DNA from 3 places in the Paraburkholderia acidisoli genome. Region 3 is predicted to be linked to each of the others. Evidence: predicted binding sites of a transcription regulator. Region 3 holds the regulator's gene; each other region holds the start of a gene.

Region 1 (10,526 bases), 280 kb from region 3:
CGGCGGCGGCTCGACGGAATTCATCATCGGCGCGCACTACACGCCGATCCGCATGGAGAGCCTCTATATCGGCTGCGTGAGCCATAGCCGCCAGTTCTTCCCCTCGGGCAACGTCGACGAATACACGATGCGCCAGGCCGAACTCGCCGCCTCGCGCGAAATTCAGATCATTTCCGCCGACTACCGCAAGACCGGCTGGGACCAGGCGATCGGCTCGTCGGGCACGGCGCGCGCGCTCGCGGAACTCGTCGAGGCCAACGGCTTCAACGATCCGGGCATCACGCACGGCATCTCGCGCGGCGGCCTGGAGCGTCTGAAGCGCGCGCTCATCAAGGCCGAGAACGTCAACCGTCTCAAGCTCGTCGCGCTCAAGCCCGACCGCGTGCCGGTGCTCGCGGGCGGTCTGTCGATCATGATCGCGGTGTTCGACGAACTGGGCATCGATTACGTCGACACGACCGACGGCGCGCTGCGTCTGGGCGTGCTGTACGACCTGCTGGGCCGTTCGCAGCACGAGGACATGCGCACGGTCACGGTGGAGGGCTTCATGCGCCGCTATGGCGTGGATCGCGCGCAGGCGGGCCGTATCGCCGAACTCGCCGTGAAGTTCTACGACCAGTTCGACGAACCTGACGAAGAGCGCCGCGAAGAGAACCGCATGTTCCTCACGTGGGCCGCGTCGCTGCACGAGATCGGTCTGTCGATTTCGCATAGCGCGTATCACAAGCATTCGGCGTACATCACCAGCAACGCCGACATGCCGGGCTTCTCGCGCACCGACCAGGCGCGCCTCGCGGCGCTCGTGCTCGGCCACGTGGGCAAGCTCGGCAAGCTTTCGCAAACGCGCGACGTGGAATGGCCGCTGCTGTTCTGCCTGCGCCTCGCGGCGCTCCTGAGCCGCCGCCGCGCCGACGTCGGCCTGCCGCACATCCAGGTCGAGCAGGAAGGCGAGGGCTACGAGGTGCTGCTGCCGAACGCGTGGGTGCAGAACAATCCGCTCACCGACTACAACCTCGTGCAGGAAGCGGCGGAGTGGGGCAAGGTCGGCATTCCGTATCGCGTGGTTTATACGGAAGAATGAGCGAGGAATGCGCCGGGATTGAACGCGCTGTTTTGGCGTGTTCGTCCGGCCTTTAATCGGCATCAATAAAAACCCGGCTCGCAAAATCGAGCCGGGTTTTTGTGGATTTTATGCGTGACGGATTTTTAGCGCGCGATGCCGTCGCCGAGAAAATGCCGCGCATAACGCTCGTTGATTTCCGAAAGACGGAACAGCGTGAGGAAGTCGGCGGTATTGAAATCGGGGTCCCAGGCGGGCGCGCCGCAAATTTTCGCGCCGAGGCGCAGATAGCCCTTGATGAGCGGCGGCGGCACGGCGGAGCCGCCCGTACGCAGTTCGTCGACGGGCAGCGGCGTGTGCGGGAACGCGCGGTACTCGGGATCGGTCAGCGCGTTCGCGTCGAGCGAGGCGTACAGGTTGGCCGCGTAGTGGCCGCCGTCGGCCATCGCGACGCTCGCGCAGCCGAGCATCGTTTCGTAGCCGTTCTGCTTCATGTAGGCGCCGAGACCGCCCCACAGCGACATGATGACCGAGCCGCTGCGATAGTCGGGGTGCACGCACGAGCGGCCCACTTCGACCATCTTCGGGCGCAGATGCGCGAGGCGCGACACGTCGAATTCGCTTTCGGCGTAGAGGCGGCCGATACGCGCGGCCTGGTGCGGCGGCAGCACGCGATACGTGCCCACCACCTTGAGCGTGTCGAGGTCGCGCACGATCAGGTGATCGCAGTAGGCGTCGAACGCGTCGACGTCGAGGCCGGCGGGGCCCGTGAGGCGCGCGCCCATCTCTTCGGCGAACACGCGGTAGCGCAGGCGCTGCGCTTCACGCAGCTCCTCGTCGCTGCGAGCCCACGTCACCTGCAGGCGATGCTGCGCGGTGACCGTTTCTTCGGCGCGCGGCAGTCGCCGGTGCGACTCGAACATCGTCGAGGCGAACGGCAGGGGAGGCATCGGCAGATCTCGCATGGGGCGTCCTGGTCGAAAGGTAACGGAACTTTTGCGGCCAATGTAGTAAGACGCGGTTACGGTTACATGGCAACGCAATGACGATTCGATGACGCCGTGTAAGCCAGCGGGAAGCACCGGGCATGCGAGGAGCCCGGTGCAGCAAGGGAAAGGGCGGGGCGGGATCGGCTGGAATGGGGGGGAACGGGCGCGGCGCGACGGCCTCAGACGAGTTCGGGAGTGATGGCGGCGTGCAACACCGCGTGGTCGTCGCCGAGTCGCTCGCGGCTCGCGATCCACAACACGCCGGCTTTTTTCACGGCCCAACCGCGCGGGCGGGCGGCCTTGTCCGTGCCCGCGTCGAGCAGATGCGCGGCCACTTCGCCGAGCGTGGGCTGGTGGCCGACCACGACCACGGCGGGCGCGATGCCTTCGGGCCAGCCAGCGGCGGTGAGCACGGCGTCCACGCTGGCGTCGGGCGCCAGTTCGCGCACGACGCGGTATTGGTCCGTGAGCGCCTCGGCGGTCTGCATGGTGCGCGCGGCCGGGCTCGCGAGGATCACGGCGTCGTCGGGCAGGCGCGCGCGCAGCCAGCGGGCGACGTTTTGCGCCTGCTTGCGTCCGCGCGTGGTGAGTTGGCGGGCGAGATCGCTCGCGGCGATGTCTTCGGCTTCGGCGTGGCGCCAGAGAATGAGTTGCATCGGCGTCTCCTGGGTGGGTCGACAGGCTGCGGCAAGGCGCGTGCCGCGGGCTGTCGCCATGGTGCATGGGTGAGGCGAGGGCGGCAAGGTGGGTTTGCCTGGGTTCGGATGATGGGCTTTCCCGTTGCGCGCAACAGGATTTGACGGACGATAGGCTTAGCCGATACAATCGCGGATTCGTCGGAGCGTAGCGCAGCCTGGTAGCGCATCTGATTTGGGATCAGAGGGTCGTAGGTTCGAATCCTATCGCTCCGACCACGAATTGAAGGGGTTACACGCTTCGGCGCGTAACCCCTTTTTCGTTCTCCGCGTCGTCTTGAAACGTGTCGTTTCTCGGCGCGCTTGTTCACGCGGTTTGAGGATCCACCGGCACCGCCACCGCCTTCCTCGGCCGGCCGCCTTTCTTGCCGTTTTCCCGCGCCGCACTGGCCTTGGCCGCCGAGCGCCTCGCGCCCAGATTGCGCGCCAGCATGCCCATCCACGCCTTCGTACCGAGTATGCCCGCGAGCAACGCCGTGCCGTTGACGAATACGTCGATGCGCGGGAAATGCAGATCGTAGCCGCCGCTTCAGATTTCGATTGCCGATCAATCCGCCGCCGAGGGGGGACTCGCGAGCCGCGCGAATTCCTGGATCAGCGCGACCGGTACGCAGAGCGCGACGCCGTTGTCGAACGTGACCTCCAGCCTGGCGGCCGCGCGCCGGTAGCGGGCCGCGACCAGCTTGGGGCCGGGTGCCTTGCCGGCCTGGCGAGCCGCAGCGAAGTTTGTTGCCAAGTTCTTGATTTTTATACGGATTCTGCTCCATTCTCAGCCGTGCTTGAGAATCGCCATCTCCATTTTTTCGGCTAATGCCCGCCGCAGCAGGCCAATCTCCGCCGTCCAAACCCCACCTCGGGCCTTCCCCTCATCCCATAAAATACTGTATAAATATACAGGACGAAGATCGACGTTTCGCCGCCTCCATGCCCCGTTTTTGACGCCGGGCAGGGGAGCGTATTGCCGTCGATCCAACACCGTTTCCTGACCCGATGCAAATCGCCCGTTCCGAATCATGGCCGCAGCGCTTCCACTCAATTTGCCGACCACGGCGCAGCTTGCCGCGCACTTGCCGCCGCGGCTGCAAAGCCGCGTCTGGCAGGGCGATCAGCTCGCGCACGCGAGCGAGCGTTCGGTGCCGAGCGGCCACGCCATGCTCGACGCGCAGTTGCCCGGCGCCGGCTGGCCGGCGGGCAGCCTGACGGAATTGCTGGTGGAGCAGGGCGGCGTCGGGGAAATGCGGCTCGTGGCGCCCGCGTTGCGCACGCTCACGGCGCAGACCGGGCGGCACGTGGTGCTCGTCGCGCCGCCATGGCAGCCGTACGCCCGTGCGCTCAAGGCGTGGGGAGTCGCGCTCGAACGCGTGATCTGGGTGCGCGCGAGCGAGAAGGACGCGGGTTGGGTCGCCGAACAGGCGCTCAAGCAGGAAGGGATCGGCGCGGTGCTGCTCTGGCAGCCGAAGGCGCGCGCCGACGCCGTGCGGCGTTTGCAGGTCGCCGCACAGGATTCGCAGGCGCTCGCGTTTCTCGTGCGTCCGCCCGCCGCGCGCAATCAGTCGTCGCCGGCGCCGTTGCGCATGGTTTGCACGCCGGTCGCGCCATCGGGCGACGACGCCCTGAACCGGCGTCAATGGATGCAGCTCGCCGCGTTATCCGTCGACATTTTCAAGCGTCGCGGGCCGCCGCCCGCGCAACCACTCGTCATCACACTGCCGTTGCAGGACGCCATGCTGCCCCAGCCGGACGCAGCATCGGTCGTCATGCCGTGGCCCGGGGTCAATCATGCTGTGGATCGCCGTCACCTTGCCGTTGTTGCCGCTGGAGGCCGTGAAGCCGCCGCTGCCGTGCCCGTCGCCCGCGTCTGAACAGGCGGACGGCAACGCGCCGCCGCGCTGCCATGCGCTCGCCGATCACACGCGCATCCTGATCGCCGATCTCGATGCGCTGCGTCTCGGCGTGCACGCGGGCAGCGCGCGCTCGCACGCGTTGGCGCTCGCGCCGGGGCTCGTGCTGCTCGAAGCCGACCCGGCGCGCGAGACCCGCGCGTTCGAAGCGCTCGCGCTGGCCCTGCTCGCGTACACGCCGAAGGTGTCGCTCGTGGCGCCATCGGCGTCGGCGCAAGCAACGTCAGCGGCGCAAAAGGCACAAGCGCTGCAATCCCATACGGTGCTGCTCGAAGTGGGCTCGGGGCTGCGGCTCTTCGGCGGCGTGCGCGCGTTGCTCGCCAAAGTCGCGGCCACCGTCGAAAGTTGCGGCCACGTCGCGCGCATTGCCTGCGCGCCCACGGCGTGGGGCGCGTGGACGCTCGCGCAGGCGCACGCCGCGCGCGCCTCGCGCCGCTGGCACGTGCTCAAGGAGAGCACGCTCGCGCGCGTGCTGGACGCGCTGCCGGTCACACTCGCGCCGTTCGCCGCGCAGCACGAGCACGCGCTCACGCAGATCGGATGCGCGACGCTCGGCGACTTGCGGCGCCTGCCGCGCGACGGCATCGTGCGGCGTTTCGGCGACGGCGTGCTCGCGTGGCTTGCGCAGGCGCGCGGCGAGGCGCCCGATCCGCGTGTCTGGTTCGAGGCGCCGCCGTCGTTCCAGGCGTCGCTCGAATTGCAGGCGCGCGTGGAGAGCGCCGAGGCGTTGCTGTTCGCCGCGCGCCGTCTGGTGATGCAACTGGCCGGCTGGCTCGCCGCGCAGCATGCGGCGCTTGCGGGCTTCGAGCTGCGTCTCGAACACGAACTCGCTTCGCGTCACGCGCCGCGCACGTCGAGTCTCGCCATCGCATGGGCCGCGCCTTCGCGCGACGCCGAGCATCTGCTGTGGCTGCTGCGCGAGCGCCTGAACCAGACCGAACTGGCCGCGCCCGTGATCGGGCTCGCGCTCTTCGCCGCGGACGTGAGCGACTACGCCGCGCCCACCGAAACCTTGTTCCCCATGGCAGAAGCCGCGGAAGCCTCGCTCGGCCAGCTGTTCGAGCGCATCGGCGCGCGGCTCGGCGAGCAGAACGTCTTGCAGTTGTTCGTCGAAGACGATCATCGGCCGGAACAGGCAATGTCGGCGCGGCCGTGGCGCGCGGGCAAGGCGAAGAGCGCGGCAAAGCCGCGTCGCCCGAAAAAGACGCCGCATGACGCGCCGCAGGACGCCGCCAGCGCGCCCGTGCAAAGCGCCTTCGATCTGCCCGAGGTGCCCTTGCCCGCGCAACCGCGTCCGGCGTGGCTGCTCGAAAAGCCGCTCAAGCTCGCCATGCGCGGCGACCGGCCGATCTACCGGCGTCCGCTCAAGACGCTCACGCGCACGGAGCGCATCGAATCGGGCTGGTGGGACGGCGAGAGCGTCGAGCGCGACTATTACGTCGCCGCCGACGATCAGGGCCGCATGTTCTGGCTGTATCGCGAGCGCGTTGGCGGCCAGTGGTATCTGCAGGGGCTCTTCGGTTAGCGCCTCCCGTTTTTTCGTATCAGCAAGATCATGTCGAATGACGCGACGGGTGCATCGTCGTCCGCGCAGTTTCCCGCCCAGTTTCCCGCCGGGCTGCCCGACTACGCGGAGCTGCACTGCCTGACCAACTTCTCGTTCCTGCGCGGCGCCTCGCGTCCGCGCGAACTGGTCGAGCAGGCGATCGAGCACGGCTATCGCGCGCTCGCGATCACCGACGAGTGCTCGCTCGCGGGCGTCGTGCGCGCCTGGAGCGCGCTCAACGAGCACGACGCGCCGCGCAAGAAAGCCCACGAGGAAGCCGCGCGTGCCGCGCGTTTGCTCGGCGGCGAGGCGCCCGCGCCGTTTCAGCCTGCGCTGCATCTGCTGATCGGCAGCGAACTGAATCTCGTCGATGAACACGGCGCGCCGTTCTGCACGCTCGTTGCGCTCGCCAGCAATCGCGAAGGCTACGGCAATCTCTGCGAACTCATCACGCTCGCGCGATCGCGCGCAGCGAAGGGCAGTTACCTTCTGCATCCCGCCGATTTCACCGCGCCCGAGGCGGGCTCCGAACATCTGAAGTATTTGCGCGATTGCGTGCTGCTGCTCGTGCCGCAGCGCGCGGCCACGCTCGCGCAGACCTTGCGCGCCGCGCATTGGCTCGCGGGCTTCGCGGCCGAGCGCGCGTGGCTCGCGCTCGAACTCTGGTACACGGGCAACGACGAGATGCAGCTCGACGTGCTGCGCCACGTCTCGCAGGAAAGCGGTTTGCCGCTTGTCGCGGCGGGCGGCGCGCTCATGCATGCGCGCTCGCGCAAGCCTTTGCAGGACACGCTGAGCGCGATTCGCGCCGGCAAGCCGTTGAACGCGTGCGGGCACGTGCTGGAGCCGAACGCCGAGCGCCATTTGCGCTCGCGCCTGCGGCTCGGCAGCCTGTATCCGCGCGACACGCTCGACGCCACGCTCGAGGTCGCGCGCCGCTGTTCGTTCTCGCTCGGCGAACTCGCCTACGAGTATCCCGAAGAGCTCGTGCCGGCTGGTGAAACACCCATGTCATGGCTGCGCAAGCTCGTGGAGAAAGGCGCGCTGGAGCGCTGGCCCGATGGTCTCAACGAGAAGCGCAGCAAGCAGATCAACGAGGAACTCGAACTCATCACGGAACTGAAATACGAGAAGTACTTTCTGACCGTGCACGACATCGTGAGCTTCGCGCGCAAGCAGAAAATTCTCTGCCAGGGGCGCGGCTCCGCGGCCAATTCGGTCGTGTGCTATTGCCTGCACATCACCGAGATCGATCCGGTCAACATGAACATGCTCGTCGCGCGCTTTCTGTCCCGCGCGCGCAACGAGCCGCCCGACATCGACGTCGACTTCGAGCATCAGCGCCGCGAAGAAGTCATCCAGTACATCTACGGAAAATACGGCAATCGACGCGCGGCGCTCGCGGCCACGGTCATTTCGTATCGCTCGCGCAGCGCGTTGCGCGACGTGGGCAAGGCGCTCGGGCTCGATCACGCGCTGGTCGAAAAACTCTCGGGTGCGCACCAGTGGTGGGACGGTCCCGATTCGATCGCGCGGCATCTGGAGGAAGCGGGCTTTTCGGCGGATTCGCATATCACGCAGCAGCTCATTCGTCTCACGCGCGAGTTGCGCGGGTTTCCGCGCCATCTCTCGCAGCACGTGGGCGGTTTCGTGATCGCGCGCGACAAGCTTTCGCGGCTCGTGCCGATCGAGAACGCGTCGATGGCGGGTCGCTTCGTGATCGAGTGGGACAAGGACGACATCGACGCGCTGCGCCTGCTCAAGATGGACGTGCTCGCGCTCGGCATGCTCTCGGCGATCCGGCGCGCGCTCGAATTCGTCGCGCTGCGGCGCGGGCTGCCCGAGTTTCGCGTGCAGGACGTGCCGCTCGAAGATCCGGCCGTCTACGAGATGTGCTGTCATGCGGACACGGTCGGCGTGTTCCAGATCGAGTCGCGCGCGCAGCAGAGCATGTTGCCGCGCCTGAAGCCACGCCGGTATTACGACCTCGTGGTGCAGGTGGCGATCGTGCGGCCGGGCCCGATCCAGGGCGACATGGTGCATCCGTACCTGAAGCGCCGCGACGGCGACGAGCCCGTCGTGTACGAAAAGGAGGAACTGCGCAAGGTGCTCGGGCGCACGCTCGGCGTGCCGATCTTCCAGGAGCAGGTGATGCATCTCGCGATGGAGGCCGCCGATTACACCGGCGAAGAAGCCGACCAGTTGCGCCGCGCGATGGCCGCATGGCGGCGCGACGGCGATCTGCGGCCGTATCAGGCCGAACTCAAGCGACGCATGATGAAGAAGGGCTACCGGGAGGAATTCGCCGATCGTATCTGCAAACAGATCGAAGGTTTTGGCGAATACGGTTTTCCCGAGAGTCACGCGGCGAGCTTCGCGCTGCTCGTCTACACGAGTTCGTGGATCAAGCGTTACGAGCCCGCCGCGTTTCTCGCGGGATTGCTGAACAGTCAGCCGCTCGGCTTCTATTCGCCGTCGCAGCTCGTGCAGGACGCCATGCGGCACGGCGTGCCGGTGCGGCCGCCCGACATCGCGCTGAGCGACTGGGAAACGCTGCTGGAGCGGCGCGGCCAGCCCGGCGTGCGGCTCGACGAGGCCACCGCGCGCCAGCGCCGCGCCCGGACCGTGCATTACCGTGCACAACTGGCCGCGGCCGTGGCGTGTCGAGGCATGCCGCGCCTGCCCGAGCTGATGGACCGCTACCGGCGGCAGCGGCGCAAGCGCGTCAAGCTGAAATCGGAGAAGTTCGGTTGCAGCGGCCCGGCGGTGCGGCTCGGCTTGAGTCTGCTCAAGGGCTTTCCGGAAGACGCGGCGCGGCGCGTGGCGGCCGCGCGCGCTCAGGCGCCGTTCACCGATGTGGACGATCTCGCACGCCGCGCCGCGCTCACGCGCCGCGAACTGGAAGCGCTGGCGGCGGGCAATGCGCTCGAAAGCCTCGCGGGGCACCGGCGCGAGGCGTGGTGGGCCGTGACCGCGCAGCACGCGGTGCCCGAGCTATTGCGCGACGCGCCCGTCGATGAAGCGCGCATCGATCTGCCACGCGCTTCGGAAGGCGCGGAGATCGTCGCCGATTACGCGAGCCTGCGCCTCACGCTCAATCGCCATCCGCTCGAACTGTTGCGCGGGGGTCTCGCGAAGCAGCGTTTTCGCAGCGCGGAGCAACTGAAGCACTGCGGCCAGGGCAAACGCGTGCGCGTGTGCGGCATCGTCACGGTGCGGCAGCGGCCCGGCACCGCGAACGGCACGATTTTCGTTTCGCTGGAGGACGAAACCGGCTCGATCAACGTGATCGTGCATCCGGCGCTCGTGGAGGCGCAGCGCCGCGAATTGCTCGGCTCGCAATTGCTGGCGGTGGAGGGCGTGGTGCAGCGCCAGGGCGAGGTCGTGCACCTGGTCGCGCGGCGGCTGGAAGACCATAGCCGCCTGCTGGGCAGGCTCGCGACGCAGAGCCGCGACTTTCATTGAGCTCATTGAGCGCGAAGGTGGGCGCGCAGGGTGGCGCAAGAAAGCGTCGCGCGGCCTGAAACGGCCGCGCTGGATATGGCTTTTATCCGGCGCGGGCCGGCAACTTACGCCTTGCCGCCTTCGCGCTGGAACGCGTCGATCACGGCCCGGATCGCTGCGTCGAACGGCGTACGCCGACCGATGCCGAGCGCTTCGAGGCGGCTCGAGTCGAGGTGACAATCGCGCGGACGTGGCGTCGAATCGGTGGGCGCCGGTTGCGCCTGGAGCCGCGCCGGCACGCCGAGCGTTTGCGCGAGGCGTTCGGCGATGTCGAACTTGGTCATCGGCTCGTTGCCGGACCATTGCGCGATGCCGCGCACCGGCTCGCCATCGGCGCAACGCAGCAGCAACTCGCGAATCACGAATGCCACGTCGGGCGTGAAGGTCGGGTAGCGCGTGGCCCACGCGTCCATCGGCGCCGCCGGGGCGCCCGGTTGCGACGACGCGACGACGGCGGGCACGAGGCTCGTCACCGCCGACTCGTGCCAACCGGAGGTCGAGGCGGAAACCGGCCCGTACAGCAGCGGCAGGCGCAGCACGAGCGCGTTCTCACTGGCATCGGCGCCTTCCAGCAGGGCGCGCTCGCCGTCGAGCTTGCTGCGGCCATAGGCGTTGAGCGGATTCGGCGTGGCGTCGGCAAGGTAGGGCGGCGCGGTGCCGTCGAACACGTAGTCGGAGGAAATCGACAGCACCCACGCGCCATGCTGGCGCGCGGCCGCGGCGACGTTGCGCACCGCGTCGACGTTGAGCGCGCGCGCGGCCGCCGGATCGTGTTCGCACACGTCGGGGCGGCGCTCGGCGGCGGCGAGCACGATGGCGTTGGGGGCTTCC
Region 2 (10,526 bases), on a different replicon from region 3:
GCGCGACGGTCGTGGCCGTCAACACGCGGTATCGGCGCGCGGAACTCGAACACATTCTGGGCAAGTCGCAAGCGAAGCTGCTGGTGTTTCAGCCGAATTTCCGCAAGATCGATTTTCCGGCGGAACTGGCCGGCATCGATGCTCACGCGGTCGCGTCGCTGCGCAAGATCGCGGTGATCGACGCGGACGCGAGCACGCCGGAAGCGCTCATCGGCAAACCGGTGGTGCATTGCGCGTTCGAACCGGCGACCGCGCCGCGCAGGCGCCGCCCGGGCGAAACCGCCGAGGCGCCGCTGATCCTCTTCACGACCTCGGGCACGACGAAGGCGCCGAAGCTCGTGGTGCATCCCCAGCGCACGATCACGGGTCACAGCCAGCGCGCCGCGCGCGCCTACGGCTTCGACGCGCACGACGCGGTCATGCTCGCGGCGCTGCCGTTCTGCGGCGTATTCGGTTTGAACGGCGCGCTCGCGGCGTTCGCCGGCGGCGCGCCGGTCGTCCTGATCGACACGTTCGACGCGCGGGAAGCGGCGCGGCTGGTGCAGGCGCATCGCGTGACGCACACCTTCGGCAGCGACGAGATGTATCGGCGTCTGCTCGAAGCGGGCGAGGGCGAGCGGCCGTTTCCGTCCGCGCGCGTGTTCGGCTTCGCGGCGTTCCAGCCGGGGCTGGCGAGCTTCGCCGCCTACGCGCAAACGCGCGGCATGCCGCTCACCGGGCTGTACGGCTCGAGCGAAGTGCAGGCGCTCTTTTCGTGCCAGAAGATCGACATGCCGTTCGACACGCGCATCGAAGGCGGCGGCTATCCGGCAGCGGGCGAACTCGCCACGATCCGCATTCGCGACATCGAAAGCGGCAAGCTGTTGCCGCACGGCGAAAGCGGCGAGATCGAAATTGCCGCGCCGGGCAATTTTCTGCACTACCTCGACAACGCGGATGCGACCGCCGAAGCCCTCACGCCCGACGGCTTTTTCCGCACCGGCGACATCGGCTTTCTGCGCGAAGACGGCAGCTTCGTGTATCAGACGCGCAAGGGCGACGCGATCCGGCTCGCGGGCTTTCTCGTGAGCCCGGTCGAGATCGAGGACGAGATCAAGGCGATCGAGGGCGTCGACGACGCGCAGATCGTCGCGGTCGAGATCGACGGGCAGCAGCGCGCGGTCGCATTCGTGATCGCCGCCGCGCAACCGGGCTTGAACGCCGAAAGCGTGCGTCACGCGCTGGCCGGGCGCATGGCGGCGTTCAAGGTGCCCGCGCGCGTGTGGTTCGTCGACGCGTTCCCGGTCACGCAAAGTTCGAACGGCGTGAAGATCCAGCGCGCGCGGCTGCGCGACATGGCGGTCGAGCGCGTGCAAGGCGAAACCGTTTGACGATGGGGGAGACTGACATGACTTCGCTGTACTTCGAGGATTTTCACGTGGGCCAGACGTTCGAAAGCGGCGGCCGCACGATCACGGAAAGCGATCTCACGCTGTTTTCGATGCTGTCCGGCGACTGGAACCCGATTCACGCCGACGCCGAATTCGCGGGCAAAACGCGCTTCAAGCAACGCGTGGTGCATGGCACCCTGGGCATTGCCGTGGCCACTGGCATGCTGCATCAGCTGGGTATCTTTCACGACAGCGTGATCGCGATGATGTCGCTGAACGACTGGAAGTTCGTCACGCCGATCTTCGTCAACGACACCTTGCGGTTGCGGCTCGACATTCTCGCACTCGACGGCGGCAAGAGCGAACGCGCGGGCAAGCTCACGCGCCGCTTCGTGATGCTCAATCAGCGCGACGAAATCGTGCAGGACGGGATCAGCGACATGCTGATCAAGAAGCGCGGCGCGGCGTAAGCCCTTTTCGGCACGGTGTTCAGCCGGGCGATGGAGTCGGGTTCGCCAATGCTCGCGCGCGGACGAGCGCGCGCGTGATGTCGCCGAGCACGGTGTCGCGCGCGCTCTCGTCCTGCTGGCGCAATGCGAACGAAGGATGCCAGGTGGCGACGGCCCAGCCGCCATGGATCTCGAACGGCGCGCTCACGTAGTCGCGCAGGCTGACCTTCTCGCGCAGCAAGGCGGTGAGCGCCGTTGCGCCGAGCGCCACGATCACGGCGGGCCGCACCGCGTTCAGTTCGCGTTCGAGCCAGTAGTAGCACGCTTCGACCTCGCGCTGCGCCGGCGTTTTGTGCAACCGGCGTTTGCCGCGCGGCTCCCACTTGAAATGCTTCACGGCATTGGTCAGATAAACCTGCTCGCGCGACAAGCCCGCTCGCTCGATGGCAACGCTGAGCAGTTGCCCCGCCGGTCCGACGAACGGTTGCCCGCTCAGGTCTTCCTGATCGCCCGGTTGTTCGCCGAGCAACATGATTCGCGCACGGGCGGGTCCCACGCCGCTCACCGCCTGCGTGGCGTGACGCCACAAGTCGCAACGCCGGCAAGCGTCCAGCGAAGAGGGTGGTTCGCGAACGGGTTGCGCCGTCTCGGCCTCGACCGCGATCACCTTGCCGTCCAGCGAGCCCACACCGCTTGCCTGGGCGAGCCGCCGCGCGCCGCTTCTGGCTTCGCTGATCATGCCGGGAATCAGGTGGGCCTCAGGCAAGCCCTTCCAGAAACGCACCGGCATATGCTGCTCCAGCGCTTCTTCGTTCAAGCGCGCCGGGTTGAAGGTGCTGCGGTAGTACGCGATCCACAGCGCCTCGGCCTCGTCTTCGGAGTCGTAGCGGTGATCGCCCGGCAACGCGCCGCGTGCGTCCAGATGCAATGCGCCGCCGTCCCAGAACGCGGCGCCGCGAGGTGTGGTGATGAGCCACGAAGATCGGCCCATGCGCTGCGCGAAATGCTCCGCCGCCCATTCGAGCACGTCGTGGTCGGGCTCGTACCACGCCACGTATTCGGGCACGGCCTGGGTGTCGCGCTGCTTGCGAAAGCGCACATAGGCGATCATGTCGTGCTGCGCGCGGCGCACGCTTTTGGCCATGCGATACAGGCGAGAGCCGTCGATATCGGCGGCCGATGCCACCGAGCGGTCGCCGTGATGCCAGCGCCACAGCACCTTGTACAAAAACGCCCAACGCTCCGGGTCGCGAAACGACGCGGCGTCTTTGAGCAAGGCGGCGAGTTCCTTCGACACCTGCACTTCGGCCATGCGAGGCGATGCCGCGGCGGGACTGCGCGAATCCGGCGTGTAGTCGAGCGATGCTTGCTGCTGTGGCGCTCCGGTCTCCGCGAGGCGCCATTGAATCGACTCCGGCCGGAGGTCTTCCGCGAGCGCCGCCAGCGAGGCCGCGCGCCACGCGGCAAAGCGATCTTCGATCACGATCGTGCGCATGAACCGGCCTCACAACAACGCGAGTTGCACCGGCGGTGGCGTGAGCGCGCGGCGCAGTTGCTCGGACGAGGCATCTTGCTGGGCCGCGCGATAATCCTGCGTCACCACGAACGGGCGGATCTTGTCCATGGGGCAGCGCAGGCGCACGAGATCGTCGTAACGGACGCGCCGCGTACGCCGCAGTTCCACGAGACGTTTGGCGTTACGCATGCCGATGCCGGGCACGCGCGCGATCATGCGCAGCGGCGCGCGGTTGAGGTCGACCGGAAAATGTTCGCGATGCGCCAGCGCCCACGCGAGCTTCGGGTCGATTTCGAGCGCGAGGTCGCCGCTGTTTTCGAACAGTTCGTTTGCATTGAAGCCGTAGCCGCGCAACAGGAAGTCGGCTTGATACAGCCGGTGTTCGCGCAGCAGCGGCGGCGCCTGCGCGGGCAAGGCGGACGGACTGTCGGGGATGGGGCTGAACGCCGAGTAATAGACGCGCTTGAGCTTGAACGCGCTGTAGAGCGATTCGGCCGTTTGCAGGATGGTGCGGTCGTTCGTGGGGTCGGCGCCAACGATCATTTGCGTGCTTTGCCCGGCCGGCGTGAAGGGCGGCGCCTTCGTTTCGGCCTGCGCTTCTTCCTGACCGAGCCGGATCGTTCCCATCGCCAGCTTGATGGTGCGCACGTTCTTTTCGGGCGCGAGGCGCGCGAGACCGCCGTCGGTTGGCAATTCGATATTCACGCTCAGACGGTCCGCATAGCGTCCGGCTTGCGCAATGAGCTCGGGGTCGGCGTCGGGAATGGTCTTGAGATGCAGATACCCGCGGAATTGATGGTCTTCGCGCAGCGACTGCGCCACGCGCACCAATTGTTCCATCGTGTAGTTGGACGACTGGATCACGCCCGAACTCAGAAACAGGCCGTCGATGTAATTGCGCCGGTAAAAGTCGAGCGTGAGGTCGACCACTTCCTCGGGCGTGAAGCGCGCGCGCGGCACATTGCTCGAGCGCCGGTTCACGCAGTACTGGCAGTCGTACAGGCAAAAGTTGGTGAGCAGGATCTTGAGGAGCGACACGCAGCGCCCGTCTGGCGTGAAGCTGTGGCAGATGCCCGCGCCGGTGCTCGCGCCCAGCCCCGAAACGCCGCGTGAACCGCGTTTGGGCGCGCCGCTGCTGGCGCACGAAGAGTCGTATTTCGCCGCGTCAGCCAGAATCTCGAGCTTTTGTTGCAGTTCCACTTTGGCACCAATACTGTATATCTATACAGTATTCTACGTGGGCGCTCAGCGAGTGCAAGCGGAAAATGCGAGGGATTTTGGGGTGGAATCGCGGGAAACGTCCGGTTCTTCCGCTCGCCGCGCGCCGCTAGCCGCGCGCCGCTAGCCGCTAGACATTCAGGCGGAATCCCGCGCCATAAACCGATTGCACCAGTTCCTCGTTCGGCGCGATCGCTTCGAGCTTGCGGCGTATCTTGCGCACATGACTGTCGATAGTTCGATCGTCCACGATACGGCCGTCCGTATAGAGGCGGTCCATCAACGCATTGCGCGAAAAAATCTGCGCCGGCCGGCTCGCCAGCGTGGCGAGCAACCGAAACTCGATGGGCGTGAATTCCACCGCAACGCCGTGATACGTCACGCTCAACGCCGCCTCGTTCAATTGCAGCGGGCTGCTCTCGGCCCGCGCATCCGCGCGCACGCGCCGCAGAATGGTTTTCACGCGCGCCACCAGTTCGAGCAGACTGAACGGCTTGCAGATGTAATCGTCCGCGCCCAGTTCGAGGCCTAGCAGCCGGTCCACTTCCTCCACCTGCGCGGTCACCATGATGATGGGCACGTCGCTGTACGCGCGCAGGTCGCGGCAGATATCGCGGCCGTCGCGGCCCGGCAGCATCAGGTCGAGCACGATCATGTTCGGCATGCGTTCCGCCACCGCCTTTTCCACGTCGAGTCCGTTGCGCACCCAGCGCGTGGAGAAACCCGCCGAACGCAGGAAGTCGGTCATCAGCATGGCGAGTTTCGGCTCGTCCTCGACCAGCAGGATTTCGGCGGTGGGATCGTTCGCGCTCACGGCGTCTCCTCGGGGCAAGGGAGTTGGATGGCGATCCAGAGTCCGCCTTGCGGCGCCCGGGCGGCGGAAATGGCGCCCCGGTGCGCTTCCATGATGCTCTTGCAGATCGGCAAGCCGAGCCCCGCGCCGCCCGTGGAGCGGCTGCGCGAGCCTTCCACGCGATAGAAGCGGTCGAACAGCGCGGCATGGGCCGTGTCCGGCACGCCGGGGCCGCTGTCCAGAATGTCGATATGAATGCGCGCGGCGTCCTGGCGGATGCGAACCTGCACCGCCGCGCCTTCGGGCACGTAGCGCAAGACGTTCTGGAAGATATTGAAGAACACTTGCTGCAGGCGCCGCTCGTCGCCGTGCACCCAGCACGGTTCGCCGGGAAGGTCGGTGGTCAGCGCGATGCGCGCCTCGGCAAGCGGCCGCCGGATCGTGCTCAACACTTCTTCCATGGCTTCGGCGACGTCGACGAGACCGAAGTGATAGCGCAACGCGCCCACGTCCGAAAGCGAGAGCTGGTACAGATCGTCCACGAGACGATTCAGGCGCGCGACCTCGGTGGAGAGCGAGCGCATGGCTTCCGTCGACATTTCGCGCACGCCCACTTCGAGCGCCTCCACTTCGCCGCGAATGACCGCGAGCGGCGTGCGCAGCTCGTGCGAAATATCGGCGAATAGCGCGGCGCGCACGCGCTCGTTGCGTTCGAGCGTTTGCGCGAGGTTGTTGAAGTCCGCCTCGAGTTGCCCCAGTTCGCCCGCCGACACCACGGGAATGCGCGCCTGAAAGTCGCCGCCCGCGAGCACGTGCGTCGCGCGCGCGATGCGCTGCAAGGGCAGGCCGAGCGCGCGCGCGATCCAGAGCGAGATCATCACGGCCGTGAGCATGGCCGCCACCGCAAGCGCCCAGCTGGCGTCGCGCTGCGTGCGTTGCAACCGCAGGTCGCCGGCTTCCGTGACTTCCTGCACGGGCACGATCACGAGCCAGCCCACCGTTTTGCCGTCGACGACCACCGGCCGGCGCGGCGCGCCCGCGGCGATCTCGCGGTTGCCCGAGAGATACGCGCCGTTCGCATCGAGCAGCGAAAAGCGCAGGTTCGCGCCCACGAGGTCGGCGATGGGCGGCGGCGGAAAGTTGCTGTCCACGAGCGAGGTGCGCGGATTGGGCAGCATCAGCTGATGCCAGACATGGCGGTTCGCGCGCAGGAACGCCCAGCTGCCGTGCTCGCGATACGCGGCTTCCAGCGGGGCCACGCTCGCGTCGAGACGCTTGATGTCCTGCTGCTCCAGATAGCCGAGAAAGCCGTGCTCGAAGCTGATGCGCGCGCCTAGCGACATCGCGCCGATCAGCACGATATTGACGACCACCATGGCGACGAACAGTTTGGTCGTGAGGCCGAGCGGGTGTTTGGCGAGCACCGATCGAAGGGCGGCAGAGATCATGAAGCCGGATTTTACGCTGGCCGCCCGCACTGGCAATACACCTGGCTTGACTTCCTAATTTCTTGCGAAATTGATTTGCATAATCCGCGAATCGGGCGTGGATCGCGCTCTCGGCATTGAGGCCACTATGCAAATTCGACTTTCCGCGCACTGCCGCACGGGCGTGCTTGTTTTGACGGTTGCGCTGGCGGCATGCTCGCACGACAAGAAGAGCGAGCAGAAAAAAATTCAGTCGGTTTCCGTGCAGACGGTAAAAACCGTGCCGTACGCGCAATCGGTGTCGCTGCCGGGGCGCACCACTTCGTACCTCACCTCGCCGGTCACGCCGCAGGTCACGGGCGTGATCCAGAAGCGGCTCTTCACGGAAGGCGGCGTGGTGCGCGCGGGGCAGGTGCTGTACCAGATCGATCCCGCGCCGTATCAGGCCGCTTACGACGCCGACAAAGCCGACCTCGAAAAAGCGCAGGCCGCCTTGTTATCGGCAAAGCCGATTGCCGAACGCGACCGCTCGCTCGCCGCCATCGACGCGATCAGCAAGGAAACGCTCGAAGAAGCCGAAGCCACGCTCAAGCAGGACGAAGCCACCATCGACGCCGACAAGGCCGCGCTCGAAAGCGCCCGCATCAATCTCGGCTACACGCGCGTGGTGGCGCCCGTCACCGGCACGATCAGCGCTTCGGCCTATACGCCGGGCGCGCTCGTGACCGCCGACCAGACCACGCCGCTCGCCACGATCTATTCGTACGATCCGATGTATCTCGACGTGACGCAATCGAGCACCGACGTGCTCGCGCTGCGCAAGAAACTCGCTGACGGGTCCGTGAAAACCGATGCGAACGGCAACGCCCAAGTGAAGATCACGCTCGAAGACGGCACCACCTACGCGCACGAAGGCACGCTGCAATTCGCGGGCGTGGGCGTCGACCCGACCACGGGCACGATCACCTTGCGCGTGATCGTGCCGAACCCGGAAAAGCTGCTGCTGCCCGGCGAATATCTGCACGCCGTGGTCGAGCAGGGGATCGACCAGAACGCCATACTCGTGCCGCAGCAGTCGGTCACGCACGATCAGCGCGGCAATGCCACGGCGTTGATCGTCGACGCCCAGAACAAGGTCGAGCAACGTTCGCTCACGCTCGCGGGCACCGCCGACAACAACGAATGGGTCGTGACGAACGGCCTCGCCGATGGCGACCGCGTCGTGGTGGCGGGTTCGCAGTACGCGAGCGTGGGCGACACGGTGAATCCCGTGCCGGTTGCCGATGGCGCGGCGGCCACGAGCGACGCGGCTCCGGCAATGGCAACCGCTGCGGCGAGCTCCGCTGCGAGCGCGACGGCCCCGGCCGCGGCCGCGTCGAACTAAGGGAGCCGCGCAATGCGTATCGCTCACTTCTTCATCGACCGGCCCGTGTTCGCGTGGGTGCTGGCGATCATCGTTTCGCTGGCGGGCGCGTTCGCCATCACGCAGCTGCCGCTCGACCAGTACCCCGACATCGCGCCGCCCACCATCCAGATCGCGACCACCTACAACGGGGCTTCGGCGCAGACCAATCAGGACGCGGTCGTGCAGGTGATCGAGCAGCAGATGGTCGGCCTCGATCACCTGATGTACATGTCGTCCTCGGCGAACTCCGAAGGCAACATCTCGATCAAGCTCACGTTCGCGGCGGGCACGAATCCCGACACCGCGCAGGTGCAGGTGCAGGACCAGTTGCAGTCGGCGAACGCGCTGCTGCCCACCGAAGTGCAGGAAAGCGGCGTGACGGTGCGCAAGGCCTCGCCGGACACGTTCCTCGTCTTCAACCTCGTTTCCGAAGACGGCAAGATGAGCAAGGCCGCGATCGCGGACTATCTCTACAGCAACCTCGAAGAATCCATCGAACGTTTGCCGGGCGTGGGGCAGGCGCAGCAATTCGGCTACGAATACGCCATGCGCGTGTGGCTCGATCCGAACAAGCTGCAGAAGTACTCGCTCATGCCTTCGGACGTGGTGAACGCCATCGACGCGCAAAACAACGACGTGGCGGCGGGCGAAGTGGGCGCCGCGCCCGCGGTCAAGGGGCAGGAACTCGACGCCACCATTACCGCGCGCAGCCGCCTGACCACCGCGCAGCAGTTCCGCGACATCGTGCTCAAGACCCAGACGAACGGCTCGCAGGTCTTGCTCGGCGACGTGGCGCGCGTGGCGCTCGGGCCGCAGGAATACACGGTCGAAACCAACTTCAACAACAAGCCCGCCTCGGGCCTGGGCCTGCAGCTCGCGCCGGGCGCGAACGAAGTGCAGGTCGACAAGGAAGTGCACGACTTTCTCAACAAGCGCGCCGCGAGCTTTCCGGCGGGGCTGAAAGTCGAATATCCGTACGAGATGGTGCCGTTCATCAAGACGTCCATTTCGGAAGTGGTGAAGACGCTGGTTGAGGCGATCGTGCTGGTCGTGGCGATCATGTTCCTGTTCCTGCAGAATCTGCGCACCACGCTGATCCCCGCGATCGCGGTGCCCGTGGTTCTGCTCGGCACGTTCGGCATACTCGAAATGGCCGGCTATTCGATCAACATGCTGACGATGTTCGGCGTGGTGCTCGCGATCGGCCTGCTCGTGGACGACGCCATCGTGGTGGTGGAAAACGTCGAGCGCATCATGTCGGAGGAGCATTTATCGCCGCGCGAAGCCACCAAAAAGTCGATGACCGAGATCAGCAGCGCGCTCGTGGCCATTGCGATGGTGCTCTCCGCCGTGCTGTTGCCGATGGCGTTTTTCGGCGGCTCGACCGGCATCATCTATCGACAGTTTTCGGTTTCGGTCGTTTCGGCCATGGCGCTCTCCGTGGTCGTGGCGCTCACGTTCACGCCCGCGCTCTGCGCGACGCTGCTCAAGGACGGTCACGAGAAGCCGAAGGGCCGGTTCTTCAGCCGCTTCAATCACGGCTTCGACGTCTCGACCGGCAAATACCGGCGCGCCGTCGACAAGATCCTGCACCATCGTAAAGCGGCCATCGTCGTGTATGCGCTGCTCGTGGTGGGCGCGGGCATTCTGTTCGTGCGTCTGCCCACCTCGTTTCTGCCGACCGAAGATCAGGGCGTGCTGATGGTGACCGTCACCGCGCCCGTGGGCGCCACGCGTCAGCGCACCGAAGCCACCATGGCCAAGGTCGAGGACTATCTGCTCAAGCAGCCGGCCGTGTCCGAAGTGTTCAACGTGGCGGGCTACGCGGTGGGCAGCAACGGCCAGAACGTCGGCATGATGTGGGTGAAGCTCAAGGACTGGAGCCAGCGCACGGCCGCGAACGACACGGCGCAAGGCTTCGTGACGAAGGCCTCGCGCGATCTCTCGCAGCAGATTCGCGACGCGAAGGTATTCGTGCTGCAACCGCCCACGGTGCGCGGGCTAGGCATCAGCTCTGGTTTCGATATGCAACTGCTCGACGAAGGCAACCTCGGCCATGCCGCGCTTTCGGCGGCGCGCGATCAGCTCATCAAGATGGCGAATCAGAGCGGCGTGGTGCGGCAGGTGCGTTTCAACGGCTTGAGCGATACGCCGCAGCTCGCGCTCAGTATCGACGACCGCAAGGCGAGCGCGATGGGCCTCTCGCCGAGCGACATCGACACGACGATCGAAGACGCGCTCGGCGGCGAATACGTGGACGAATTCCTCGACAACCAGCGCATCAAGAAAGTCTATGTGCAAGGCGACGCGCCGTTCCGCATGACGCCGGAGTCGCTGGAGCAATGGTA
Region 3 (10,526 bases):
GCACAGGTATGACGAATGGGCCCGCGCACGCGGGCCGACTGTGGGGCGCCTCGCGGCGGCGGCAACCGCCGCGGGGCAAATCGGTGCCGCTCTGGGCTGAGAGCGGCCAGTGGGGTCCGAAAGCGGCACCCGGTGACGACGAGGAAGCCTTGGTCGGTCAGACGTCGCCATCGGGTGTCCGCCCGTCGGATGCCGCTCACCTGGCGTTGCCGCGCGCCTTGTCTCTTCTCTCCTGCCTCGCGTCTGCGCGTCGCTTCCGCGTCCTTTTACACTCCTTGACACGGTCCCGATGGACGCTTTCGCGACCGCATTCCTAGAATCGTGCTTTCATCCGTCTGTCACGCAGACGGCTCAAGGTGGACGCGCAACCGTGACCACCAGTCAATCCAGCACGAGAGGAGTGTGAGCGATGGGCATCATCAATTTCATCAAGGAAGCCGGCGAAAAACTGTTCGGCGCGGCTTCCACGCCGGCCGCGGCCGCCACCCCCGCCGCCGATCCGGCGGCCAACCTCGCGGATCTGAACCAGAAGGCCGGCGACGCGATCGCCGCCTATATCCGCTCGCAAGGCCTGAATGCCGATAACCTCGGCGTCACCTACGACGGCGTTTCCCACACGGTCACCGTGACCGGCACCGCCGCCGACCAGCCCACGAAGGAGAAGATCCTCGTGGCCGCCGGCAACGTGCAGAACGTGGACAAGGTCAACGACCAGATGAGCGTGACCAATCCGGCGCCCGAAGCGCAGCACCACACCGTGGTCGCGGGCGACAACCTCTGGAAGATCGCCGAGAAGTACTACGGCAGCGGCGCGAAAAACGACGTCATCTTCCAGGCCAACACGCCGATGCTCAAGAGCCCGGACAAGATCTATCCGGGTCAGGTGCTGGTGATTCCGCCGCTGCAATAAGCCGCGCGCGTTCAAACAAAAAGGCCTTGCGGAGCGCTCCGCAAGGCCTTTTTCATGGTGGGTTCCCGCGTGGTCAGTACGTATCGAACACGCGCTGCAACGCTTCCTTCCCGCTCGTTCCGGCCGCGAGCGCGAGCAGCAGCAACACGCGCGCCTTGTACGGGCTCAGCGTGCCCGCCGAAACGAAACCGAGCGCGTCGTCCTTCGCCGCGCCGTTGTGCATCACGTGCCCCGAGCCCACGCGCGACGCGCGCACGACGGCCACGCCCTGCGCCGCCGCCTCGGCCAGCGCCGTTTGCACCGCGCCGTGGATCGAGCCGTTGCCGGTGCCCGCGATCACGAGACCGCGCACGCCCGCCGCCACCAGCGCGTCGACGGCCACGCGCGACACGCCCGCATAACTCACGACGATGTCCACCTGCGGCCAGACCTGCGCCGCCGCGAACGGGGTATCGACGGTATGCGGGCGCAGCGCCTTGCGCTGAAACTCCACGCGGCCGTCCTGCACCCAGCCCAGCGCGCCGATTTCCGGCGACTGGAACGCGTCCACGGCATAGGTGCTGAACTTCGCGACGTCGCGCGCGCAGTGGATGCGGTTGTTGAACGCGACGAGCACGCCCTGCCCGGCCGCCGCGCCGCTTGCGGCGAGCGTCACGGCATTGAGCAGGTTGAGCGGGCCGTCGGCCGAAAGCGCCGAAGCGGGCCGCATGGCCGCCGTGAGCACGCAGGGCTTGGCGCTTTTCACGCACAACTGCAGGAAGTAGGCGGTTTCTTCGAGCGTGTCGGTGCCGTGGGTGATCACCACGCCGTCGATGTCGTCGCTGGCGAGCAACGCGTTCACGCGCTGCGCGAGCGTGCTCCAGAGCGCGAGCGACATGTCCTTGCTGTCGATGCTCGCGACCTGCTCGGCGTGAATCGCGGCGATGGCGTCGAGCCCCGGCACGGCCGCGAGCAGTTGCGCCACGCCGATCACGCCGGCCTGGTAGCCGGCCGTGTTCGTGGCGTCGGGGGCGGAACCCGCGATGGTGCCGCCCGTGGCAAGCACGGCGATACGCGGCAACCGGCCCGAAGCGCCGGCGGAGGAAGGGGAAAGAGAGGTAGTCATGGCGGCGATTTTAAGCGATTCGCCGCGCGCCGCCACCTGGCCGGATGGCATAGGAAGTCCCGCCGACGTCCGGCCAGCGGCGGCAGGGCCGCGTAAAACGCGTCAGACCGTGGTCTCGCGCAACTGGCTCGCGATCTGTGCCTCGGTGAGTTGCGGCGCGAACATCTCGATCAGCTTGTACGCGTACTGGCGCAGGAACGCGCCCTTGCGCAAGCCCACGCGCGTCGTGCTCGCCTCGAACAGATGTTGCGTGTCGAGCGCGACGAGTTCGCTGTCGCGTTTCGGGTCGTAAGCCATGGCCGCGACCACGCCCACGCCCATGCCCAGTTCGACGTAGGTCTTGATGACGTCCGCGTCGATGGCGGTCAGCACGACGTCGGGCACCACGCCCACTTTCGCGAACGCCTGGTCGATATGCGAGCGGCCCGTGAAGTCCTGGTCATAGGTGATGATCGGGTATTCCGCGACGTCTTCGAGCGTGAGGTTTTCGCGGTCGACGAGCGGATGCGTCTTCGGCACGACCACCACGTGATGCCACGAGTAGCACGGGAACGTCACGATGTCGGGGAAACGGTCGAGCGCTTCGGTCGAGATGCCGATATCGGCCTCGCCGTTGATGATCATCTGCGCGATCTGCTGCGGATTGCCCTGGCGCAGCGCCAGATGCACCTTCGGAAATACCTCGCGGAACTGGTGCACGACCTTCGGCAGCGCGTAGCGCGCCTGCGTGTGCGTGGTCGCGACCACGAGGTGACCGCTGTCCTGATCGGCGAACTGGCGCGCCACGCGGCGCAGGTTTTCCGCGTCGAGCAGCATGCGCTCGATCAGCTGATGCACGGCCTTGCCCGGCTCCGTGAGGCCCGTGAGGCGCTTGCCGCGGCGGATGAAAATATCCACGCCCAGTTCGTCTTCCAGATCCTTGATCTGCTTCGAGACGCCCGACTGCGACGTGTACAGCACGTTCGCCACTTCGGTCAGGTTCATGTTCTGCCGCACGGCTTCGCGGACAAAACGCAATTGCTGAAAATTCATGGTCTTCTCTCCGAGACTGCGGACCGTTTTTCGTTATGTGTCGATATGTCGATGTCGATGTGCCGATGCCAGGCGCTGACGTGCTTGCGCGAGCCTCAGGCGCCGTGCGCCGGAAACACGCGCAGACCGCGCGGCACGGCCGTCACGCCCTCGCCCACGGCCACGCCGAGCGCGCGCCACGCGTCGCGGTCGAGTTCGGCTTCGAGCGCGCCGCCCGTGCGGCTTTCGAGTTCCACGCGCACCGAGCCGCCGAGCGTCACCACGCGCCGTACGTCCACGACGATGCCGTCGCGATGCTCCGCGCCCGCCGAGTCCTGACGATGCAGCAGGAGATCGTGCGGACGCACATAGGCGAGCGCCGGACCTTCGAAGCCCGCCTGCACCGTGATCGCCTGCGCCGCGCCATCGGCGACGAAACCGCTCGACTCCACGCGCCCGCGCAGCCGGTTCGCCGCGCCGAGGAATTCGTAGACGAACGCCGTTTGCGGGTGATCGTAGACATCCTGCGGGCTGCCCACCTGCTCCACGTGCCCGTGATTCATCACGACGATGCGGTCGGCCACTTCGAGCGCTTCTTCCTGATCGTGCGTAACGAAGATCGTCGAAATATGCAGATCGTCGTGCAGGCGGCGCAGCCACGAACGCAGTTCCTTGCGCACCTTGGCGTCGAGCGCGCCGAACGGCTCGTCGAGCAGCAGCACTTTCGGCTCCACGGCCAGCGCGCGCGCCAGCGCGATACGCTGACGCTGGCCGCCCGAGAGTTCGGACGGATAGCGCTGCGCGAGCCAGTCGAGTTGCACGAGCTTGAGCAGTTCATGCACCTTTTCGCGGATCACGGCTTCCGAAGGCCGCTCGTTGCGCGGCTTCACGCGCAGGCCGAACGCCACGTTCTCGAACACCGTCATGTGACGGAACAGCGCGTAATGCTGGAACACGAACCCGACCTGACGCTCGCGCGCGCCCACTTCGCCCACGTCCTGGCCTTGCAGCACGACCTGGCCCGCGTCGGCGTATTCGAGGCCGGCGATCACGCGCAACAGCGTGGTCTTGCCGCAGCCCGAAGGCCCGAGCAGCGCGACGAGTTCGCCCGGCGGAAAGTCGAGCGACACGTTGTCGAGCGCGGTGAAGTCGCCGAAGCGCTTTTGCAGATTGCTGACGGTAATGCCCATGATTTACAGCTCTCCTGTGCGGGTTTCGCGCGGGCGCTCGAGCGCCGTCACACGACGAAACCCATGAATGCTCATTGCAGCGACGATTGGCGTGCCACGCCTTGTCGCGAACCGGTTTGTGCCTGTGCCGCCGACGCGGCCTGCGCGGTTTGCGCCGATGGCGGACCGAGATGCGCGGGCACCGCGTCGGCGTCGCGCACCTCGTTCGACATGTGCCGTTCCGCGAGCAGCTTCAGGCCGAGCGTCACGAGCGCGAGCAGCGCGAGCAGCGAGGCCACGGCGAACGCGGCCGCGAAGTTGTATTCGTTGTAGAGGATTTCGACGTGCAGCGGCATCGTGTCGGTCTGGCCGCGAATGTGGCCCGAAACCACCGACACCGCGCCGAACTCGCCCATCGCGCGCGCGTTGCAGAGAATCACGCCGTACAGCAAGCCCCAGCGGATGTTGGGCAGCGTCACGCGCCTGAACATCTGCCAGCCCGAGGCGCCCAGCACGTGCGCGGCTTCTTCCTCGTCGCTGCCTTGCGCCTGCATCAGCGGAATCAGTTCGCGCGCGACGAACGGGAACGTCACGAAAATGGTCGCGAGCACGATGCCGGGCACCGCGAAGATGATCTGCACGTTATGGTCTTCGAGCCACGGTCCGATCCAGCCCTGCGCGCCGAACATCAGCACGTAGATGAGGCCCGAAATCACCGGCGAGACCGAGAACGGCAGGTCGATCAGCGTGGTCAGCAGCGCCTTGCCGCGAAACTCGAATTTGGCGATCGTCCACGAGGCGACGAGACCGAACACGAGATTGAGCGGCACCGCGATCGCCGCCGTGATCAGCGTGAGCTTGATGGCCGAAAGCGCGTCGGGGTCGGCGAGCGATTCGAAATAGAAACCGATGCCCTTGCTCAACGCCTGCCAGAACACGGCCACGAGCGGCACCACCAGAAACAGCGCGAGAAACGCGAGCGCGATGCCGGTCAGGAACCAGCGCACCCACGCGGCTTCCGTGACGGGGTTCGGGCGCCCGGCGGAGGAGCGGCCGGCGTTGCGTTGTGCGGACGGGCTCATTGCGCACCTCCGCCGAGTGCCGCGCCGCTCGCGGTCGTGGCGGCGGCGTGCGGCGCGCCCGCGCCCGTGATGCCGCGGCTCGTGCGGCGTTGCAGATACCACTGCAGCGTGTTGATGATGAGGAGCATGACGAACGACACGCAGAGCATGACCACGGCCAGCGCCGTCGCGCCTGCGTAGTCGTATTGTTCGAGCTTGGTGATGATGAGCAGCGAGGTGATTTCCGACTTCATCGGCACGTTGCCGGCAATGAAGATCACCGAGCCGTATTCGCCCAGCGCGCGCGCGAACGCGAGCGCGAAACCCGTGAGCAGTGCGGGCAGCGCGGCGGGCAGGATCACGCGGCGAAACACGAGCCAGCGCGAGGCGCCGAGACACGCGGCCGCTTCTTCCTGCTCGCGCTCGAACTCTTCGAGCACCGGCTGCACCGTGCGCACGACGAACGGCAGGCCAATGAACGTGAGCGCCACGAGCACGCCGAGCGGCGTGAACGCGATCTTCAGCCCGAGCGGCTGCAGATACTGGCCGATCCAGCCGTTGCCCGCATACACGGCCGCGAGCGAGATACCGGCCACGGACGTGGGCAACGCGAACGGCAGATCGACGAGCGCATCCACGATGCGCTTGAACGGGAACGTGTAGCGCACCAGCACCCACGCGAGCAGAAAGCCGAACACCGCGTTGATGAGCGCGCCGCCGAACGCGGAGAAGAAGGTGAGCCGGTACGACGCGATCACGCGCGGCGACCACACCGCGCGCACGAACTGGCTCCAGTCGAGCGTGGCCGTCTTGAGGAAGGTGGAGGCCAGCGGAATCAGCACCACGAGGCTCAAATAAGCCACGGTGATGCCGAGCGTCAAGCCGAATCCCGGCAGCGCACTGGGCTTGCGTAATCGAAACGTCGTCATGCTCTTCGTCCAGACATGGGTTGCGCGCGTTCTCTTATGGAATCGGTGCGCCGAAAAGCGCGCCCGGGGGCGCGCTTCGTGGTGATGCGGTCGCGTCGTTACGATCTGCGCGGCCGTCGTCGGTTACTGCGTTGCTTTTGCGTACGTTATTGCGGCTGATAGATGGAGTCGAACACACCGCCATCCGCGAAATGCGTCTTCTGCGCGTTGGTCCAGCCGCCGAACGTGTCGTCCACCGTGTACAGCTTGAGCTTCGGGAACTTCGCCGTGAGCGCGGCCGGCACCTTGCTCGAACGCGGACGGTAGAAGTTCTTCGCGGCGATCTCCTGGCCTTCTTCGCTATAGAGGAACTGCAGATACGCTTCCGAGACCTTGCGCGTGCCCTTCTTGTCGACGACCTTGTCCACCACGGCAACCGGCGGCTCCGCCAGAATGCTCACCGAAGGCACCACGATCTCGAACTTGTCCGGACCGAATTCCTTGATCGAGAGGAACGCCTCGTTTTCCCAGGCGATCAGCACGTCGCCGATATCGCGCTGCACGAAGCTCGTAGTCGCGCCGCGCGCGCCCGAATCGAGCACGCCTGCATTCTTGTAGAGCTTCGTCACGAACTCCTTGGCCTTCTGCTCGTTGCCGCCCGGCTGATGCAGCGCGTAGGCCCACGCCGCGAGATAGTTCCAGCGCGCGCCGCCCGAGGTCTTCGGATTCGGCGTGACGATCGAGACGCCCGGCTTTGTCAGATCGTCCCAGTCCTTGATGTGCTTCGGATTGCCCTTGCGCACGAGAAACACGATGGTCGAGGTGTACGGCGAGGCGTTGTCGGGCAGGCGCTTTTGCCAGTCCTTCGCGACGAGACCCTTGTTGGCGAGCGCGTCGATGTCCCATGCCAGCGCGAGCGTCACGACGTCGGCCTGCAGGCCGTCGAGCACCGAGCGCGCCTGGGCGCCCGAACCGCCGTGCGACTGCTTGATGGTGAGCGTTTCGCCGGTCTTCGCCTTCCACTGCTTGATAAAGGCCTCGTTGATGTCCTGATAGAACTCGCGCGTCGGGTCGTACGACACGTTGAGCAGCGCGGTGTCGGCGTGCGCCGCCACCGGCGCCATCGCCGCCACGCCCACCAGCGGCGCCACGCCGATGACCAGTTTCGCCGCCAGCGACTTCAGCCAGCTCGCGCGCCCCGCTTTCCCCGAATTGGTGCCCATTTATCTGTTCTCCGTTCTCGTGTGTGGTTGCTGCTAACGATGGAGGCCAGTCTATCGAGAGGCTTACATCATTAAAAATAATGTTTATTCATTTTTTAATACGCAAAAGTGGTAAGCGACGGACGATCTGGCTGCAAGAGCGCGATTTCGTCTGTCAGGACCGCCTCCGGCGCTGTTGTAGCGGCGGCGAAACGAAGAACTTCAAGTAACACTTGAAAAGCGGCGAGTACTGTATAAAAATACAGTCACCTGTTTAAACATACAGTGGCGCCATGACCAAACTCACCGCACGACAACAGCAGGTTTTCGATCTGATCCGCCGGGCGATCGAGCGCACGGGCTTCCCGCCCACGCGCGCCGAGATCGCCGCGGAACTGGGCTTCAGCTCGGCCAATTCGGCCGAGGAACATCTGCGCGCCCTCGCGCGCAAAGGCGTGATCGAACTGGCGGCAGGCGCTTCGCGCGGCATCCGCCTCGTGCCCCAGGCCGACGACCTGCCGCATCAATTCACGCTGCCGCACCCGAGCATCATGCAACTGGCGCTGCCGCTGGTCGGGCGCGTGGCGGCGGGTAGCCCGATCCTCGCGCAGGAGCACATCTCGCAGAACTACATGTGCGACCCGGCGCTCTTTTCGAGCCGCCCCGACTACCTGCTGAAGGTGCGCGGCCTGTCCATGCGCGACGCCGGCATTCTCGACGGCGACCTGCTGGCCGTGCAGAAGAAGGCCGAAGCCAAAGACGGCCAGATCATCGTGGCCCGTCTGGGCGACGACGTCACGGTGAAGCGCCTCAAGCGCCGTCCGAACGGCCTCGAGCTGATCGCCGAAAACCCCGACTACGACAATATTTTTGTCCAGGCCGGCAGCGCGGAATTCGCGCTCGAAGGCATCGCAGTCGGTCTGATTCGCCCTACCGAATTCTGAAAATCGCCCGCGGGATTCGATAACGATCCGCTGGAATCTGTCTGGAGAGAGAGTCATGGAACGCCTTGCCCGTCTGCTGCCCTTCCGTCAATTCGGCCGCCTGCGTCACCTGCGCGGAATCGCATCTTGCGCGGCGCGCGAGGTACGCGCGACGGCCGCCGCGCTCAACGGCTCGCTCTTCGACCAGATCGACGAAACGCCCGATCTCGTGGCGACCAGCGCCGCCGACCTGCCGCCGCTGCCCTCGGCGCAACCGGCTTTTGCGCGCGTCTCGCTCAATAGCGCGCTCAACGTCGAACAACCCACGCGTCGCGCGCCGGTACGCGTGTATCACGGCCCTTCGCGCCTGATTCTCGTGGGCACGGTGGACGCGGTGTGCCGCGCCATCGACCGTTGCATCGCCGAACAGCCGAGCGATCTGCCGGCCGCGCTGGCAAAGTAAGGTTGGCCGTGATGTCGGCGCGCGGTTTGCGGCCTGTGCCTCGTGTGCATTCCGTGCAGTCCGGCTTCGTCGGGATTCCGGCGCAGGTTCTGGCGGAGGTTCTGGCGGTTTCTCGCGCTTTCGCGCGGCTTCAATCAGGTTTCGGGATCGTTTTCGCGTTCCGGCGGTCAACCCGTGATTGCAACCTCACGCTGACCTTATGACGGAATCCCGCACGAACCCGCCCAACTGGAAGAAGCCCGTTGCGATCACCGTTGCCGTGATCGCCGTGGTCGCGGTAATCGGCTATGGCTATGCTTCGCCGTATATCGCCGCGAATCGCATGAAAGCGGCTGCCGACGCACGCGACGCCGCCACGCTCAACGAATACGTCGACTACCCGGCGTTGCGCATGAGCTTGAAGCAGCAAGTGGGCGACATGTTGCAGCAGCGCATTCACGCGCAGCACAGCAGTAATCCGCTACTGTTGTTCGGCGCGGTAATTGGCGCGGCACTGATCGGGCCGCTAGTGGACGCCTATGCCACGCCCGATGGCGTGGCGGCCCTGCTCAACGGCATGCCGCCCACGGGCAAGCCCGGCGAACATCCCGCGCCCCCGCCACCGCAAGCGCCGAACGAGTTGGGCGAATCGGGTGCGCCACCCGCGCCGCCAGTGCCCGCGTCCGCCACACCGCCCGCGCCGCCGCAAGCAGCACAAACGCCACCCGCGGCCGGATCACGTCCGGTCACGGCGGCGCGCTATCGCAGCCTCAATGAATTCGCGCTCACGTGGGACCGCGGCACGACGGGCGAGCACTATGCCGCCATTCTGCAGCGTCATGGGCTCTTTTCCTGGAAGCTCGCGGCGGTCGAGCTGAACGAAGGGAATACGGCGAATACGCCGTAACGAAGCGTCTTAACGAAGCACGCTGGCCAGGCGCCGCCAGTGAGCGCCCTCGTCAGGGCGCACGGTCGCGCAGTTCACTGCGTATGCGCCCGGCCGTTGAGGCATGCGCCGCACCGCGCGGCGCATGCCCGCACCGAATCGACGAGAGTCGACAGGTCAAGCGGCAATCAACCAACGATCCACCAACGATCAAGCAGCGGCTTGCTGCTGCTTGTCTTCGGCGGCCGAGGAACACGCCACCAGAATCGAGCAGGACACGCGATCGAGCAGCGGCGTATTGCCCGCGCCCATCCACCAGCGCGACAGCCCGGTGCGGCAACGGTGCCCCACCACCACGAGATCCGCGTTCAACTCGTTGGCGAGATTGGCGATCTCGTCAATCGGATGGCCGAACGCGAAATGCCCCTGCGCGCGCACGCCGCGTTCGGTGAGCCACTCCACGCCTTCCTGCAGAATGTCCCGCGCCGTTTCCTCGAAGCGCCCGCACGCCACGTCGGTCAGCAGCCCGGCGCTTTGCGCGATGGTCGAACGCATGTCCACCACCGAAAGCAAGTGCGTTTCCGCTTGCAGATCAAGCGCGAGATCGGCGCCACAACGCAGCGCCTTGCGGCCTTCGCGCGAGCCGTCGTAACAGAGCAGAATTTTCTTGTAGCTCGCCATGATCCTTTCTCCCCGCCCGCGCGATATATGCGGGCTGTGCGGTATTCATGATGGTTCGCCGCAATGTCGCACGCAAGGGTTGGAAAACGCCAGGTGAGCATAAAAAACCGCCAGTGTTGTAACGCCGCGTCACGCACGCCGCTTGCTCGGCGGAAATTGTTTGCCGCGGCATTGATCGCCGCAGCCATCGTCGCAGGATCTTCATTGGATGGGTCTCGCGCGCCGCCC

Evidence for each region. The regulator LexA, encoded in region 3, represses DNA repair genes until DNA is damaged. The targets are predictions, from matches to a motif close to ACTGTATNNNNATACAGT.
Region 1: the regulator LexA is predicted to act here: its motif matches at 3,625-3,642, upstream of imuA (translesion DNA synthesis-associated protein ImuA).
Region 2: the regulator LexA is predicted to act here: its motif matches at 4,548-4,565, upstream of FAZ98_RS14565 (putative DNA modification/repair radical SAM protein).

What each region holds. Positions count from the first base shown of each region.
Region 1 is NZ_CP046913.1:2,052,263-2,062,788, reverse strand. Features, by position in the region: gene ppx (exopolyphosphatase) at 1-1,081, shown strand, start outside; gene FAZ98_RS08975 (GNAT family N-acetyltransferase) at 1,207-2,025, opposite strand; gene FAZ98_RS08970 (SixA phosphatase family protein) at 2,229-2,705, opposite strand; tRNA gene FAZ98_RS08965 (tRNA-Pro) at 2,887-2,963, shown strand; gene FAZ98_RS35935 (hypothetical protein) at 3,052-3,183, opposite strand; gene FAZ98_RS08960 (hypothetical protein) at 3,292-3,480, opposite strand; gene imuA (translesion DNA synthesis-associated protein ImuA) at 3,758-4,606, shown strand; gene FAZ98_RS08950 (Y-family DNA polymerase) at 4,524-6,170, shown strand; gene FAZ98_RS08945 (error-prone DNA polymerase) at 6,201-9,656, shown strand; gene FAZ98_RS08940 (dTDP-4-dehydrorhamnose reductase family protein) at 9,761-10,526, opposite strand, start outside.
Region 2 is NZ_CP046914.1:52,411-62,936, forward strand. Features, by position in the region: gene FAZ98_RS14550 (AMP-binding protein) at 1-1,370, shown strand, start outside; gene FAZ98_RS14555 (MaoC/PaaZ C-terminal domain-containing protein) at 1,388-1,840, shown strand; gene FAZ98_RS14560 (UdgX family uracil-DNA binding protein) at 1,860-3,314, opposite strand; gene FAZ98_RS14565 (putative DNA modification/repair radical SAM protein) at 3,324-4,535, opposite strand; gene FAZ98_RS14570 (response regulator) at 4,684-5,307, opposite strand; gene FAZ98_RS14575 (ATP-binding protein) at 5,364-6,770, opposite strand; gene FAZ98_RS14580 (efflux RND transporter periplasmic adaptor subunit) at 6,922-8,157, shown strand; gene FAZ98_RS14585 (efflux RND transporter permease subunit) at 8,176-10,526, shown strand, end outside.
Region 3 is NZ_CP046913.1:1,771,267-1,781,792, forward strand. Features, by position in the region: gene lysM (peptidoglycan-binding protein LysM) at 410-910, shown strand; gene FAZ98_RS07675 (asparaginase) at 984-2,015, opposite strand; gene FAZ98_RS07680 (CysB family HTH-type transcriptional regulator) at 2,118-3,047, opposite strand; gene FAZ98_RS07685 (sulfate/molybdate ABC transporter ATP-binding protein) at 3,143-4,216, opposite strand; gene cysW (sulfate ABC transporter permease subunit CysW) at 4,288-5,277, opposite strand; gene cysT (sulfate ABC transporter permease subunit CysT) at 5,274-6,185, opposite strand; gene FAZ98_RS07700 (sulfate ABC transporter substrate-binding protein) at 6,332-7,387, opposite strand; gene lexA (transcriptional repressor LexA) at 7,660-8,310, shown strand; gene FAZ98_RS07710 (hypothetical protein) at 8,366-8,752, shown strand; gene FAZ98_RS07715 (DUF2939 domain-containing protein) at 8,952-9,638, shown strand; gene FAZ98_RS07720 (universal stress protein) at 9,828-10,298, opposite strand.